2 regions of the Paraburkholderia graminis genome follow, and region 2 is predicted to be linked to the other one. Evidence: riboswitches for the same ligand, from Rfam matches in the RefSeq annotation. Region 2 holds a riboswitch; the other holds the start of a gene.
The links. A riboswitch is a leader RNA that binds a small molecule or an ion and turns the genes downstream of it on or off. The one in region 2 is predicted to bind manganese.
Positions count from the first base shown of each region.

Region 1 (8,358 bases), 770 kb from region 2:
CACGAAACCCGCGACTTCGAGCTGGCTGCGCATACCCACCGAATCAATAACCTGCCACTGCTCTGCGCTCGGCTCCGTTCCGACAACCACGACTGCAATCTTTTCACGCAGCGATGGCGGCAACGCGCTCACTGCGGCGATCACGTCCATGGTGCCTTTGTACCAGTCGAAGCCTGTCACGGTCCCGAGCACCAGTTTGTCGGCTTTCGATTCGCCGAGCAGCGACTTACGCGCCGAGGCGATCTCGGCCGCGTCCGACGGCTTGAAGTCGTCGGTGTCCACACCATTCTTGATGGTGATAAGCGAGCAGTGTCGATATACCGAATCGCGCACAAGGCTCGCAGTCGAATCAGACACGGCAATGACATCATCTGTCGCGCGGGCTCTGATCTTCGTGACGAAGTCACTCTTGATGGCGATGGAGTTGTGTTTGGTCAATACAATGCGTGGCTTGCGGCCCTTGAAGCACATCAGGCTGAATACCACCAGGCGATGGTCTGGGGAGCCGTTGACGTGCACAACATCAAAGCGTTCTTTCTCCAGCAGCGAGCGCAATGCGCGCCACGCTGAAATCATGCGGCCGGCGTCTTTCAGCTTGGCTGGGAATTCAAGCGGCAGTGTCGTCACGTGTTCGAGCTTGCTGGCCTTTTCGAATAGCCTGCTACTCGAGGGCGCAGCCACAAATATCTGATGCCGCCTGGAAAGCCCCTTGGCAATCGCCAGAATGTACGTATCGTGACCTCCGCCGCGCCCATAGTGAAAATTGGTCAGCAATATCTTCAAGGCAAAGGCTCCAGCGAAGCAATGGCGTCCAGGACTTCCGTTACCGAGGGTGGGCGCCCGTCGTCACCAACGGACACCGATACGCCAGGCACGTCGACGCCAAAATAACGCCGTGCTGTTGCAGTGAAGATCATGACCGTGGGCTTGCCGAGTGCGCTTGCGAGATGCACGAAGCCGGTATCTGTCCCGACGATGAGCGTGGCGGCATCGACGTACTGCGCGACCTGCAAGATAGACATCCGCGGCAGTATACGAGAGCCCCTCACTTCCTTCGCAATTGCGATGGCCTCCTGTTCCTCGCGGGCTGAACCCCACGGCAGAAGGGGGGTAATGCCGCGCTCGACAAGCGAGCGGCCAATGGCAACCCAGTGAGCCGTCGGCCACTTCTTTACATCGCTCGAAGTGGCATGGAACAGCATCGCGTACCGCTGTTCTTCTGGCTTGACGGAAGGATCGGCAGACCTGGGAATTGACAGGTCGAAGCGCGGTGCCCCGCTCACCTCGTAGCCGAATGCGTCGGCGACAGTGCGGCGCAAGCCGTCCCACGCATTGAGATCTTCACGTGGCGCGAAGCGGCCAGTGTAAGCAAAGGCGGCGCCGCTCTCGCCGAGGTCTGCCGAACGATAGCCTAGACGCCGGCGCGAGCGCGCAAGGAAAGAAATTATCGCGCTTTTGTAGACGCCCTGGAGATCGAGAACGATGTCGTATTTCTCGCGTCGCAGTTCAGATATCGATGTAAAAATCGCCTTGAGCTCGGCCCCAGAGCGGTTTTTCTTGAAGCCCCGCAATGGCGCGCACAGCACGCGGTCGATGCCCGCATTCCAGCGTGGAACATCGGCGAAGGACGCATCGGCGGCCCAGTCAATCTTGACGCCAGGAAAGGCGCGATGCAGGTCGGCCACCACGGGCTGACCATGTACCAGGTCACCTAAGGAGGTGACTTTTACTATTAGAATGCGTTTCATTCCATTACCATTCAACAAGCGGACTTCACTTCAGCATCCGTGAGACCTATACCTCGATGCTGTGCAGTGACCTGAGGGAAATCAACGGCAGGATATCCAGCTTAGATTATCCCGGACTTGGTCCGAGGGTTCCCACACGCCGGGAGCAATCAAAACGACTTTGGTTCAGATCGGCGGCAGGGCGGTTCGTAGCAGCGGTATTTTCGACATAGCAATAGAGCAACTATCTATTTGCAAGCTATCGGAAGGCTGCCTGGGGCGCCCGGGTTCCGGGTTGTTGCACGCGAGTCGCGTAGGATCATACAGGACCCAGCGGGTACGGGACCTTGGCGTACTCAGTCTCCGGTCGTGCGTGGAGAGACGTTTCGTAGACCTTAGGCGGAGCAGATCCGGCTGTCGTGCTCGAAAGCGTGGTCCCGCAGTACCATCGACAAACCGCCAACAACTCGAACTCGCCCGACGCGCTGCCCCACCCACACGCCTCCTAGCCCCCGCCTCACATCTTCGCTGAAATTTCAGATCGTTCTCATCCATTCGCTGAATCGGCGCGCGCTGCCTATGCAATTCCCATCGATATGGGAATAGTTGCGCGTCGGCCTACGCCGACCCTTTCGCATTCCAGTGCGACAGGCATTGCGAGATCACTCGCCGGACTAAGAGCTTTATTTGCAATTCATGCACAAAATAACCAGATCAATTCTCGCGGCATCGGTGGTTCTTCTTTCACAGCTTCCTTGCGCACAAGCGGCGCCGCAAGCGGGCGTGAGCCAGTTCGCCGGTCCTTATGTTGGTTTCAAGCTAGGCGTCAATAATTCGGATGCATCGGGCGCATTCAACAAGGCGTCGCATAACACGGTGTTTCCGGGCTTCACCGCCGGATACAACTTCGACGTGCAGCGGTTCGTGGTAGGAGCCGAGGCTTTCGCGGATTTGCACCACGGCTCCACCACCTTCAAGGACGCCGGAATCGACGCCAAATTCGGCATGCCGTTTAACCAGTTCATGCCGTACATTCGCGCCGGCTTTACGGGCGACGACCCCGATACGCGGTTCCATTGGGGCCTCGGCGTGGACTACAAGTTCGCGGAGCATGTCAGCGCGGTCGCCGAATGGACCACGGACTCGAGCCATCACGACGGCACGAAGAGAACAAACAATAGCTTCACGGTAGGCGTCCAGTATCACTTCAATTAATGACTCGATGAGCTTGCGCGCGGCAAGAAAACAGACCGCTGCGCAAGCTGCATAGACACTACACTTGGCACGCAGTAAAAGCTCGGCCCACGGCGAACACAGTCAACAAGCTTCTTTGCGAAGGCTTGTTGCCTCCGCCCACTCCCGCTAAAATCCCCGGGTCACTGGGGAGTAGCCTTCCTTCACGCATCGCGGCATCGCGGCATCGCCTGAAGGAGAGCGCGTCAACATACTTGGCCTGCGGGTCATGGCGCGTTCGACCGGGTCGGTTTGGCGAGACCATTGGCGCACTGCTTCGTTCTGGTCGGACGGGTCGCGGTGCGTCATGGTTCGTCTTACGTCCGACCTCGGAGCCGCTGTGAAATCCCGCGCTGTTCAATCTCCTCGTCTTCTGCTCAACTTGCTGTCGCGCGATCTGCCGCGCCGCACGTTTTCGGTCCACCACGTCGATCACGTCAATCCCTTCGATGCACGGAGCCGCGCATGACCGGTCTTCTCATCGAATTGGCCATCATGCTGGTCGTCATCCTCGTGGCGGCCGAGCTTTTCACCAACGCGCTCGAACATCTCGGCGAGCGGCTTAAGATATCCGAAGGCGTGACCGGCTCGTTGTTCGCTGCAGTCGGCACCGCGTTGCCCGAGACGCTCGTGCCGCTGATAGCGATTGTCGGCGGGACGAGCGATCGTGCCGTCAACGAGGAAATCGGCGTGGGCGCGATTCTCGGCGCACCGCTGATGCTGTCCACGCTGTCTACCTTTCTGATGACGCTCGCCGTGCTGCGCTCGCGCGGCGTCGGCGGACGCGTCGCGCCGGAGCGTTCGGGCTTCACTCGCGATCTCAACTATTTCCTCTTTGCGTTCCTGCTGGCCGCCGCGGCCATGTATGTGCCGCATGAGCAGCGCATCGTGCGCGCGTTGTTCAGCGTCGCGCTCGTCGGCGTGTATGTCGCGTATGTCGTGGCGACTTTCCGCGCGTCGAACGATCTGGTCGATGCAGGCCACGGCACCGAAGCGCCCGGCAAGATGATGCTCGCGCGCCTCGGCGTGCCGACCAACCTAGCGACCATCGCCGTCCAACTGCTGATCGCGGTTGGGTTGCTCGTGTGGGGCGCGGAGGGTTTCATCCACGGCGTGCGGGGCGTGTCCGCGGTGGTCGGCGTGTCGCCGCTGCTGCTGTCGCTGCTGATCATTCCGATCGCTACGGAGTTGCCGGAGAAGGTCAACAGCATCCTGTGGATTCGCCGCGGCAAGGACACTCTGGCGTTCGGCAACATCACGGGCGCGATGGTGTTCCAGGGCACCTTGTTGCCGGCTATCGGCATTCTGCTGACGCCGTGGACGCCGCGCATCGAGGTGGTGACGGGCATCGTCATCACGCTGGTCGCGGCGGGCTGGCTGCGGCTCAACGCGCGCGAGCACGGCGCGCCCGTGTGGGCGCTGCTGGTCTGCGGCGCGCTGTACGCCGCTTATCTGGCGATCACGCTAAGCCGTTAGGCGTTCGAGCCACGTCGCCGGCGAATCACAAGCCGCGGCGATGCTCCCGCCCAATACATCGATCTAACGGCTTTTCTCTCGCCAACTCCCGGAATCGCGCGATGCGGGACGACGGCATAATTTCACAAACCATTGCGACATGGGTCTCGACAAGCGCCGCCGACGAAATCACCGTTGCGCGGCGCATTATTCGCGCATGTTGTCGATGCATCAAGCGGCAGGGAACCAGTCGAGCAAGTCCGCGGAGGCGGGTATGAGCCACATTGTCATCGTCGGATCGGGCGGCCATGCAAAAGTCGTCATCGATATTGTCGAGCAGGAAGGAAAGCACAGCATTGCCGGGTTAATCGACGCATACCGCAACGTGGGTGAACGGACGCTCGACTATCCGGTGCTAGGCGGCGAAGCCGATCTTCCCCGTCTCGTGGCTGAACACGATCTGCAAGGCACCATCATCGCAATCGGCGACAACGTCGTCCGCTCGAAAGTGGCGGCGAAGGTCGGAGCGCTTTGCCCCCAACTGCAGTTCATGAATGCCATTCATCCGCGGGCAACGATTGGTCGCGGCACAACGGTCGGGGCGGGCAGTGTGGTGATGGCTGGAGCGGTCGTTAATCCCGACTGCCGCGTAGGCCAGTTCTGTATTCTGAACACGAACTCGTCGCTGGATCACGACTCTGTGATGGACGAGTTTTCGAGCCTGGCGCCCGGAGCGATAACGGGTGGCAACTGCCGGATCGGTGCGTATTCCGCCATTAGCATCGGCGCAGTGCTTCGCCACGGCATCAACGTCGGAGAGCACAGCATCGTTGGCGCGGGAGCCACCGTTTTGAGGGACGTCGAGCCCTATTCGGTCGTCTACGGCAGTCCCGCCAGGAAGGTGCGCGACAGGGTTGCCGGGGCCCGCTATCTGTGAATGCAGGCCGCACCACGTTCACCCTGTCTACAACTTGCCCGGCAGTTCCATGCGGCAATAAAGTCATCGTGCACTAAACCTCAACACGCACTGGATTTATATGAACGTTGTTACGTCGGATGACAGCATCGGCGTCGTGCCGACTCATCCTCTATCGAAGCATTTCATTGTGATCGGCTACCGGGACGGGGCGTTCTCGACCATCCCTAACAAGTTCTTCAGGAACTGGCTGGATGAAGAGGCCTCCGACGGAGTGTTTCATATCGGCCGATGCAGTGTTCTCGGCGTGGGTTCGGTCGCCAGATACGACGGCCATGCGCAGAAGCTGGTGATTGGAAAGAACGTCGCAGGCGGTATGGGGCTCAAGTTCATTCTGAACGCCCAGCATGAAACGAAGACCATATCGACGACCATGTTCAGCATCTACGGCAACGGTCTCACCAATGCAATGATGCCGCAATACGCTGACACCGTTATTCATAACGATGTGTGGATCGGCGACGAGGCTGTATTCCTGGGCGGCAGCGTCATCGAAAGTGGATGCGTTATCGGTGCGCGCTCGCTGATACCGCCGAACTTCCGCAGCGAACCGTATGGTATCTATGCGGGCTCGCCGGCGCGGCTGGTGCGTTTCCGTTTTTCGGAAAAAGTACGGGAGCGCTTGCTGGAGCTGGCATGGTGGGACATGTCGCTGCAGTGGATCAAAGACAATAACGACGCGTTCGTTGTCGATCTCACGGCGGACGAGGGTCGTGCGCTCGAAGTACTCGGTGAACTTCAGCGGGCGAAAGCCGCCGAACTGGCGACTGTGGCTGAACAGTCTCAGCAGACCTTGTAATTACTAGCGGGCTTCTTTCCTGACACAAACAAAGAGCACTCGACGCGTGTCACGCGTCGAGTGCTCTTTTGTATCTGGAGTTCACAAGAGAGCGTGCTGCTATTAATACGTCTTGATGATATCGACGATCCGTTCCACGTTCGCAGTGGAAAGACCGGGGTAAATCGGCAGACACAGCACTTTCCTCGCCGCATCGGCTGCGACCGGAAGGTTGGCGGGGTTGGCGCTGACGAGACCGCGATACATGGGGAAATCCGAGATCAGCGGATAAAAATAGCGGCGCACGATGATCTTGTGCTGACGCAATCTCTCGAACAACGCGTCGCGACTGCACGGAAAATCGTCTTCGACGAGAATCGGGAAGTAAGCGCGATTCGCAATGGGGCTGTCGCAGGCCGGCAGGCAACGGATGCCTGGCACATCGGAAAGCAGCGCGCAGTACTGGGAAGCGATATCGCGTCGACTGGCTAATGCTTCATCGATATTCTTCAATTGCAGAAGGCCGAACGCGGCATTGACTTCGCTCATCTTGCCGTTAATGCCGGGCGCGACCACCGTCGTCTCATCGACGAAGCCGAAGTTCTTCAGGTGGTTGACCCGCTGTTTGGTCTTTGCATCCGGGCAAATGATCGCGCCGCCTTCGAATGTGTTGAAGATCTTCGTCGCGTGAAAACTCAGAACGGAGAGATCGCCGTGGCGAAGAACGCTGCCGCCGCCCGTGCGCACACCAAATGCGTGAGCCGCGTCGTAGATGACCTTGAGGTTGTAGTTGTCGGCGATCTTCTGAATGGCTTCGGTGTCGCAAGGATAACCATAGCAATGCACCGGCAGGATCGCCGTAGTCTGCGGCGTGATGGCGGCCTCGATCTTTCGCGGATCCATATTCAGCGTGTGCGGATCGACGTCGACGAAAACGGGCTTGATGCCGTTCCAGAGCAGCGAATGCGCGGTTGCCACGAAAGAATAGGGCGTTGTGATCACCTCGCCCGTAATGCGCAGCGCCTGCAATGCAGTAACGAGACCTAGCGTGCCGTTCGAAAACAGCGCAAGGTGGTCGACGCCGAGATACTCCTCGAGCGCCGCCTCGAGCCGTTGGTGAAACGGGCCGCCGTTAGTCAGCACCTTGCTGTCCCAGATCTCGCGAAGATACGGAATGAAGTCGTCAAGCGGCGACAGATAAGGTTGCGTGACAAAGATGGTTTCTTCTGTCAGCGCCGAAACAGCTTCAGCAGGCAGGCTTGCGTTCATGATTGGGTTCTTCGCTAGTAGGTGCAGCGCGCGGCTCGCTAGATCACCGCGTCCGTCGAAAGCGCAGCGGGCGACGGGGACCAGTCAGCCGGCAAGGTCGCTTCGAAGGCGGTAGGCGTTTGGTCCGCGCACCAACGCTTCCACATGGTGCGCAGCGCAATCGACAGACCCGCCGCGACCTTCTCCGGCTGGAATGGAACGGAGTTCAGGCAGCGCTCGCGCATGCCGATTCGAAGTTCGTTGAGCGCGTCCAGATCGCGAGTCAACTCGAGACTCTTGCGGACAAATTCTTCCTTGTCGCGCACGATGAACTGTTCGAGTCCAACGTGCTCGAGCCAGCAGGCGCCTCCGCGGCTCGGCATCGATATGCCGGGCATCGTGATCGTTGGGACACCCATCCATAGCGCGTTGAGCGTCGTGGTCGAGCCCGTGTAGGGGAACGTATCGAGGCAGAGGTCGACCTGGTGGTGCTGCTGCATGTAAAGAGGCAGCGACCCGCGCGGGCAAAACGTCAGCCGGTCCGCGGTGATGCCTTCGGCGGCGAACCATTCCAGATATGTCGGCTCGTCCAGCTTGCTTGAGATCGCGCCAATCACCATTCGCGAGGACGGTTCGGCGCGCAGAATGACGCTCCAGAGTGCGATAACTTCCTGACTCAGCTTGTTCAGCCGGTTGAAGCTGCCGTACGTGACATAGCCTTTATGAAGTGCGGGCAACGCATTCACGGGCGGGCAGTTCGGCGGCGGCATGAACGGAGCGATCGCGGGCAGCAGCGCCAGTTTTTCGACGAACTGATCCTCGAATTGCGCGGGAGGGGTGATGAACCGATCCGACAGGTAGTAATCGAATGCGGTCATTCCGGTGGTGGCTGGATAGCCGATCCACGACGCCTGAATAGGCGCGGGCTTGTGTGCGAGCGC
Region 1 is NZ_CP024934.1:3,866,378-3,874,735, reverse strand. Features, by position in the region: gene CUJ91_RS17475 (glycosyltransferase family 4 protein) at 1-783, opposite strand, end outside; gene waaC (lipopolysaccharide heptosyltransferase I) at 780-1,748, opposite strand; gene CUJ91_RS17465 (outer membrane protein) at 2,511-2,942, shown strand; yybP-ykoY riboswitch at 3,097-3,289, shown strand; gene CUJ91_RS17460 (sodium:calcium antiporter) at 3,426-4,436, shown strand; gene CUJ91_RS17455 (acetyltransferase) at 4,576-5,352, shown strand; gene CUJ91_RS17450 (LbetaH domain-containing protein) at 5,453-6,190, shown strand; gene CUJ91_RS17445 (DegT/DnrJ/EryC1/StrS family aminotransferase) at 6,293-7,438, opposite strand; gene CUJ91_RS17440 (tetratricopeptide repeat protein) at 7,477-8,358, opposite strand, start outside.
Region 1: another riboswitch for manganese. It lies ahead of CUJ91_RS17460 (sodium:calcium antiporter); the one in region 2 lies ahead of CUJ91_RS13750 (TMEM165/GDT1 family protein).

Region 2 (8,358 bases):
CACGCTGCTGCATCAGCATCGCCGTTTCAGGCCCGAAGTCCGCGACTTCGAGCAGATGACGCGCGAACTCGCTGTTCGCCGACGCGAGCACGCTATTGAAGCGCCGCGCATGTTCCGTGTAGACGACGGCCGTGACTTTCGCGTAGGCGCCCTGCGCGGCGAGCGCACGCGTCATCTCCAGATTGCCGAGATGCGCGCCGATCACGAGCGCGCCCTTGCCGCTCGCGACCAATGCTTCGAAAGCCGAAGGATCTTCGAACTTGACGTCGGCATTGTTGACGCGGCCGGACCACGCGGCGAGCTTGTCGAAGCCCGATTGCGCGAACGCCAGCATGTGTCGATACGCGGACAGCCAGCCGGGTCGCGGCGTCTCGCCATGCGGCGCGGCCTCACGCAAACGCGTGAAGTAATTGGCCGAGGCCTCGCGCGCGGCACGTCCCGTCAGCAGAAAATACGCGACGATCGGATGCAGCCATAGCGCGGTGAAACGTCGGCCGAACAGTTTGCAACTAAGCGCGAGCAACGACATGCCGAGATGACTGCCGCGCTCGGCGATACGCCACCAGTCCTGCGCGTTCGCCTCGCTTTGCACGTCCGCGAGCACGGCGCGGCGCGGCATGAACTTGTGCGCGACGAGCATCGGCAGACGCAGCAGCATGCCGCACACGAGCCGCGTATGACTGCGGCTGATGCGCACGTTGTCCCACAGCACGTCGAAATGCGAGACGCCGTCGCTCGCATACGTGACGCGCGTGGGAATCGCGCGAAACGCGGCGCGCCGCCAATACAGGCGCACCAGAATCTCGATGTCGAAGTCCATCCGCGTGGGTAACTGCACGCTGTCGATCAACTCGCACGCGAGCGCAAGCGGATAGAGGCGAAAGCCGCACATCGAATCGCGGATGGTGAGCGACAGCGTTTCGATCCACACCCACACATGCGTCAGATAACGGCCGTAGAGTCGCGCTTTCGGCACGCTCTCGTCATACACCGGACGGCCCAGAATGACTGCGCCGGGTTCGGCGCGCGCGGCTTCGATGAAACGCGGCACGTCATTGGCGTCGTGCTGGCCGTCCGCGTCGATCTGCAACGCGTGCGTGTACTTCGCGTCGCGCGCGGCGCCCAGGCCCGCCATCACCGCCGCGCCTTTGCCGCCGTTGACCGGCAGACGCAGCAGCGAGACTTGCTGCACGTATTGCTGCGCAAGCTCGGCGAGCACCTGTTGAGTGGCTTCGTCGCTACCGTCGTCGACGATGAAAATCGGCAAGCCGTGCACCGCGAGATGCGCGACGGTCGCGCCGATCGCGTCCTTGTGGTTGTAGATCGGGATCACGATGCAGGGAGCGAAATTCATCACGCGCTCTCCCGATAAACGATCACGCCCGATGCGCAATCGCGCTCGTTCACGCGGTACGCAAACTGCACGCGCTGACGCGCGCTATCGTGCGCGAGCGTCAGCTTCAACACCGAGCCCGGCGACACCGGCGCCATGAACTTCAACCGGTCGACGGACGCGACGCTGTGCGCGCACGGCAGTTGTTCGGCGGCCAGACGCACCGCCCAATCGACTTGCACGACGCCCGGCAGAATCGGCAGTCCGGGAAAATGGCCGGCGAAATGAATCAGCGTGGGCGGCACGCGCAGTTCGTAGTGCAGCGTGTCGCCGGCGCGCGCTTCGGCAAGCAGCTCGAAACCTTCGGCGCGCGGCTCGAACGCCGCAGCAACCGCGGACACCGGCAGCTTGCCGCGTGCGTCGAACGGCAACGCGAGACGAAAGCGCCAATGGCGCGGCAACACGACCGCGTCGAAGTAATCGGCGAGATGGCGGCGCAGGTTTTGCGCGAGGACCACGCGGCCTTCGTCGCGCAACGCGTCGTTGCCCGCTCCCGTCAACGCGACGACCGCGCCGACGCGCTCACGCGCGCCGCCTTCGAGCGGCGCAATTGCCGCTTGCATCACATACGGATGCAGCGCGAGACGCGCTTCGAGTTCCGGCAGCGACACACGCTTGCCGTCGAGCTTCAGCACGCGATCGAGACGGCCCTGCAAACGGAAACGGCCTTGCGCGTCGAACGTGATCTTGTCGTCGGTGCGATGCCAGCCGCTATGGTCGAGATGCGGCGAGCGCACGTTGAGCGCACCGTCTTCGTCGCAACGCACTTCGATGCCGGTCGTCGCTTGCCATGCATCGGTCTCGTCCTGACGACGCCATGCAATGCCGCCCGTTTCCGTGCTGCCGTAGATTTCGAGCGGCGCGGCGCCGTAAGCCGCCGCATATTGCTGCGCGGCTTCGAGCGCGAGCGGACCGCCCGACGAAAAAACCGCGCGCGGCGCGGGCGTCAATGCGGCGAAGCCTGGCAGCGCGGGCCAGCGCGACAACTGCGCGGGCGTCGATACGATCACGGCCGCGCCGCATTGCGCGATCTGCGTTTGCAGATGCAGCGGTTCGATGCTGATCTCGCGATCGAATGCGCGGCCGGCGGCAAGCGGCCACATCACGCGAAACAGCAGACCGTAGATATGGTGATGCGGCACGCTCGCGAGCATGGTTGCGTCGCCGACGAGCGCGCCCCACTGCTTCTCGAGCGTGTGCACTTCGGCGTTGAACTGCGCGAGCGTTTTGCGGATCGGCTTCGGACGGCCGCTGCTGCCCGAGGTGTAGAGCGTGAGCGGCGCTTGGGGGTCGATGTTTTTGTCGAGCGCGGACGCGGCTGCCTCGGCTTGCGCATCGGCTTGCACATGCAACTGCAGCGTCGCGTCGGTCAGCACGACGTCGTACGCGTCGGCGAGATCGGCAAGATAGCCGGGCGTCGCGTTCGCCGGAATCACCGGCTCCTTGCCGCACGCGAAGAGCGCGAACAACGCGCACGCGAAATCGAACGGATCGTCGATACACAGTGCATAGCGTTGCGCCGCTTGCGATTGCATCAGCGCAACGAGCGCCGCGACGCGCGCGCGAAACGCGGCGCGATCGAGCAGCGCCGTGCGATCGCGGCAAACGGCAACGCGTGAAGCGGCGGCATCGAGCGGAACGGACAACAGGTCGTGCAACGCGATCATCACGCCGCCTCCGAACGCGCGGCTCGCGGCAGCACGACGAGATAGCGCCACACGACCTCGGCGATCAGCAGCACACCGATCAGCAGATAAGCAATCGCGCCGTTATACAGCGACCAGCTTGCGCGGCTCCAGTAGAGCGCGGTATACGCGGAAAAAGCACCGTTCAGTAGAAAGAACACACACCACACCTGAGTGACGCGCCGCGTGTGGCGCACTGCGCCCGGCGGCAAATCCGGTTTGCCGAGGCGCGCGAATTTTTCGATCATCGACGGACCGCGCACGAGCGTCGCGCCGAACGCGATCAGGAGCCCGAGATTGACGAGCGACGGATAGAGGCGCAACAGCAGCTCGCTGTTGGTGAGCACGATGGCCGCCGACGCGCAGCTCAGCAAGCCGACCACGGTCCAGTCGATGGCGGAAAGACGCCGCAGCGAAGTCGCGACCGGACCGCTGCCTGCCCAGCGCTGCAGCCACAGAATCGCAAACAGCATGCAGCCGACGTAACGCGGCGTGTCCCAACGCCATGCGCACAGAATCAACGCGGGATACGCGAGCTTCACCAGCACTTGCACGACCGCCTTCAGCCAATGGCGTTCAGCCGCGGACGAAGCGCTTGCGGCGGGCTGATCGGCCGCCCGTGTGCGCGAACGCACTGCCGGCATCAGCCTTGAGCCGCCAGCAGCGATTCGACCGCGCCGATCACGTCGCCGACCGTGCGCACCGATTTGAACTCTTCCGGCTTGATGCGGCGCCCGGTCATCTCCTGGAGCTTGATAGCGAGATCGACCGCGTCGATGCTGTCCAGATCGAGGTCTTCGAACAGATGCGCGTCGGGCGTCACGCGCTCGGGCTCGATTGCGAAGTTCTCTTTAAAGATGGCGCGGATGCGTTCAAGAATCTCTGCCTCGGACACGGTCATTCCCCTTTGCTGTTGGTTTCGTTCGCGGCGTGCGCCGCTTCGCGCTGACTTGCCACCAGCGCGGCCAGCGTGCTGATGGAGCGAAAGTGCTCGCGCGTGCGGTCGTCGTTTGCCGCAATGGTCAATTGATATTGTTTGCGCAGCACGATGCCGATTTCCAGTGCGTCGATCGAATCGAGACCGATACCGTCGGTATCGAACAACGGTGCGTCGTCGTCGATATCGGCGGGGCTCAGGTCTTCCAGATCGAGTGCCTCGATCAGAAGCTGCTTAATTTCCAGTTTTAAAGAATCCATAATCGAGCAGGTGCCGGGTAATGTGTGCTTCGACGGCGCTCGTCACGCTGCGCGCAGCGAGAGCCGGTGTTGTGTCGTCTGCCGCGAGCCGCTCGACGCCGAGCGGCTCCAGCACGTTCACGCGCATGCGGAACGCTCGCGCCGGCACGTCGTACCAGCGCATCTGTTTCGTGAACGCGGGCGGATCGCAATCCATCAGCACCGGCACGATCGGCGCGTCCACCTTCAGCGCCATGTGCGCGAAGCCGCGCGAAAACGCATGCAGCCGGTTGCGCGCGGGACTGCGCGTGCCTTCGGGAAAAATGATCATCGTATAGCCTGCCGCGAGCTGCCTTGCGCCTGCTTCGACGAGCTCCGCGGGATCGGCGTTGCTCACGTATTCCGCCGAACGCACGATGCCCCAGAAACACGGGTTGCTCCAATGCGCGTTTTTCACGACGCAGCATGCGTGCGGCGTGAGCGAAAGCAGCACCATCACGTCGAGGTAGGTCGGGTGGTTGGCCACCACGATCGACGGACCGCGCGCGCGCAGCGCCTCGCCGCCCGACACTTCGAGCTTCATCACGCCGATCAGCTGCAACGCGCCGACGAGCGCGCGGAAAAACCAGTGGATGATGCTCGTCACCGCGAACTGCCGCGACGCACGATGCGGCCACAGCCACGCGAGCGGAAACACCAGCACCGAAAACAGCACGCCGCAGATGCCGAACACGACGAAAGCCATGCCCGTGGCGAAGAATCGCCACGTGTAGTCAAGCCGCGCGGTCATGCCACTCCCACTGCCAAAGGACGCCGGCGCCTTGCCAGGCCGCGGGCTCGCCGGTTTCAAGACAATGCAGCAGCGCCTGGCTTTGCGTGGCGAAGCGGGTTGCTGCGGGCTCCGAATCGTGCAGGCGCGGCGACGCGGACTGTGTACAGACCAGATGGCCGAGCGCCGTTTCGTTACTCAAGAGCAGCGCGATCGCGCCGCCCTGCACTTCATCGTCGATCGTTCCGTATGCGGGGTCGGCCGGTTCGTCGGCGTAGACCAGCAGGACCGGTGACGCCAATTGCGTTGCGTGTTGCGCATACGCCTCGAGCAGCGCATAACCGAGCGTTTCCGGGCCCGCCGAAATGGCGCTCGCCGCCGAGCGGTCGCCGCGCGCGATGCCGAACACGCCCGTCATCGCATTGAGCACCGAGAGGCTAAAGGCCGTCGGCGACACCGGCTCGCCGGAACTGATGGCGCGCAGAATCTCCGTGGTGCGGCGCAGTTCGCCGTGCCGCGACGCGAAGACGACGCGCGCCTCGTCGGCCCCGACGCAATCGTGCGCCACCTTCAGCGCGGCTTTCGAGAGCGTGCTGAGACGCCGCCGCACGATCGGTTCGATAAAACCGATGTCGGGTGCGGCGGTGGTGGCAGCAGGCCAGCTAGACCAGCGAGCGACCGGAATGGTCCAGTGCGGATCGGGCATATCGGTGTTCGCGCGTTGAAGCAAGGAGAGGCTGAAGCGCCTGACGGAATACGCAGCCGTCACAGCGTATGCGCGCCGCGCGGACCGGCAATTTCCAGCCGGGGGACAATCCAGACTTCTTTTGTAGGGTTCAGCGAATTAACGGCACTTTGGCCCGATTATTTAGGCCATTGACGATTGGCCGTGTAGTTTGGCTCAGGCTTCCTTAGTCGCCGGAATCATACTGAATATTCTGAATTAAATCAGCCACAAAAGACGTATCCATCTGTATCCGTCTCGCGTTTACGACGCTAATTTGAGTGCTATGGCGATTTGCAGAAATTTCCCATCTGGGCCTGGGAATATCCCTACATCTGTAGGTTTTTGGGAATTCGACTGTCAGACGGTCGCGTTCGCAAAGAGAATCCCGCGAATGCTTTCAATTAACTTTCTGCGACGACTGTTGCAGTCGAATACATGCGATCCGATTTCACGCGAATTCTGCTCCCGGCAGAACGGCCGCGCGGCGACGCCTGCTATAATCCGTCCCTCATTGGGGAGTAGCCGCCCCGCGCCACGTTCGCCCGGCATCTAGCCGGGCTCGCAACAACGTGCGCTCGCGGGGGCGCCTGTCAACAGACTTGGCCGTCATGGCCATGGCAGCCGCAGCCTCTGGCCTGGCGAGACCGATGACCCACACCCCGCCGCAATTGGGCCCGGCGTGTCGTGGGTCGTCGCTCGTTCATTTCCCGGCCCGCGGATTCCAACCCACGTGTTCCACGCTTTCCTCATTTCCACCGGAGCGGTCGCGCTCGCCGAAATCGGCGACAAGACGCAGCTGCTGTCGCTCGTGCTCGCCGCGCGTTATCGCAAGCCGATGCCGATCATCCTCGGCGTGCTGGTCGCGACGCTCGTCAATCACGCGGGCGCGGGCGCGCTCGGCGCGTGGCTCGGCTCGCTGCTCACGCCGGCCATCATGCGCTGGGCGCTGGCCATTTCATTCATCGGCATGGGTTTGTGGATTCTCGTGCCCGACAAGCTCGACGACGAAGAAGCCAACACGAACCGCACGCATCTTGGCGTGTTCGGCGCGACTGTCGTGGCCTTCTTCCTCGCGGAAATGGGCGACAAGACGCAGATCGCGACGGTTGCGCTCGCCGCGCGCTTTCACGACTTCTTCGGCGTGGTGGCGGGCACCACGCTCGGCATGATGATCGCCAACGTCCCGGCGATCCTGCTCGGCGACCGCTTCGCGCACCGTCTGCCGACCGGCATCGTGCACGGCATCGCCGCCGTGCTGTTCGTGGTTCTCGGAACGATGGCGCTGTTCGGCGGCGGGCTCTGACGAAGGTGCGCGATGCCGGCATTTGCCGGATCGCGCTCTTGTCACGCTTTTATCGCGCTTGCGGTTGCGTCGCGGTCATTGCACGGCTTTCGCGCCCGACGCTGCAGCCGGCGACGCGGCGGCAGCCGGCGCCGTCGTTTCGTTGGAAGCACCGGCGCTGTTGCCGAGCGGAATCTTGACGGTGCGCACGACGCCGTTGCCGAGCGGGAAGTCGGCAAGCGCACTGCGCGCCAGATACGGCATGGCTCTCACCAGCGACGACTCGCCGCCCGAGTTGCGCGCGGTCACGTTGTAGACCTCCTTGCCCGTCGCGCGCTCGGTGATCCGCACGCCGAGCAGATGCGTGAAGATCGGATAGCTCTGGTTCACGTAGCCGGCGGGAAACGGACCCCACGGGCCCCACGGATCGTACGGACGGCCCCAGCCCCAGTAAGGCGCCGGCCACGGGTTGTAGTAGACCGGCTCGGCCACCGTCACCATGTCCGAGCGGATTCCATACGAGAGCCCGACGAGATAGCGCGCGTCGTTAGGGTCGACCTGACGGAACGCATGCGTGGCGAGTTCGTTGGCGACGATGCGCTCATAGGTCGTCAGCTCGAGATTGTTCCGCTGGTCGGGCTCGCGTGTGAACGCGTAGGTGCGGGCCGCGTCGCTGCCGCTCCAGTCGGAGAACGCGGTGACCTGCGTGGTCACGTAGGTCGTGCAGCCGGACAGCAGCACGCTCAGTGCCGCGAGCAGCAACATGGCGCGGCGCGTCCAGATATTCGTTGTCATGGTCTACCTCGTGAAGCGTTTCTGTTCGTTCGTCTTTCATTGTACGTATGACCGTCGATCGCGCCGCGCCGTTCCGCGCCCTTCCGCTCCCACGCCGCAGGAGCTTGAGCGTGAGCAAGAGCGGTGCGGGCGTCCGAGCGCGCATCGGCCGAACGGCTATCTGAAAAGCGCGCGCCGCACGATTGCCCGAGGCTTTGTACAATGGCTCGACAAGCCCGGCTCGCGTGTCTTCGTGCGCCGGCCGCTCGAGTCCCATCACTACAGAACGCCATGGCCGATACCGCAACGCCCAATGTGATCCGCCGCGCCGATTATGCGCCGCCCGCTTTTCTGATCGACACCGTCGCGCTCGAGTTCGATCTGCTGCCCGAACGCACGGTCGTGAAGAACACGATGCGCGTGCGCCGCAACCCGGACGCCGCGCGCGCGCCGCATCTCGAACTGATGGGCGAACAACTGGAGTTCGTCGGCGCGACGCTCGACGGTCAGCCGTTCGCCAACGCGCATCCGCACGAGCACGGGCTGGTGCTC
Region 2 is NZ_CP024934.1:3,091,658-3,100,015, forward strand. Features, by position in the region: gene CUJ91_RS13715 (glycosyltransferase family 2 protein) at 1-1,354, opposite strand, end outside; gene CUJ91_RS13720 (ApeI family dehydratase) at 1,354-3,060, opposite strand; gene CUJ91_RS13725 (COG4648 family protein) at 3,060-3,722, opposite strand; gene CUJ91_RS13730 (acyl carrier protein) at 3,722-3,979, opposite strand; gene CUJ91_RS13735 (phosphopantetheine-binding protein) at 3,976-4,275, opposite strand; gene CUJ91_RS13740 (lysophospholipid acyltransferase family protein) at 4,250-5,044, opposite strand; gene CUJ91_RS13745 (beta-ketoacyl synthase chain length factor) at 5,028-5,729, opposite strand; yybP-ykoY riboswitch at 6,252-6,470, shown strand; gene CUJ91_RS13750 (TMEM165/GDT1 family protein) at 6,481-7,053, shown strand; gene CUJ91_RS13755 (DUF4136 domain-containing protein) at 7,129-7,827, opposite strand; gene pepN (aminopeptidase N) at 8,098-8,358, shown strand, end outside.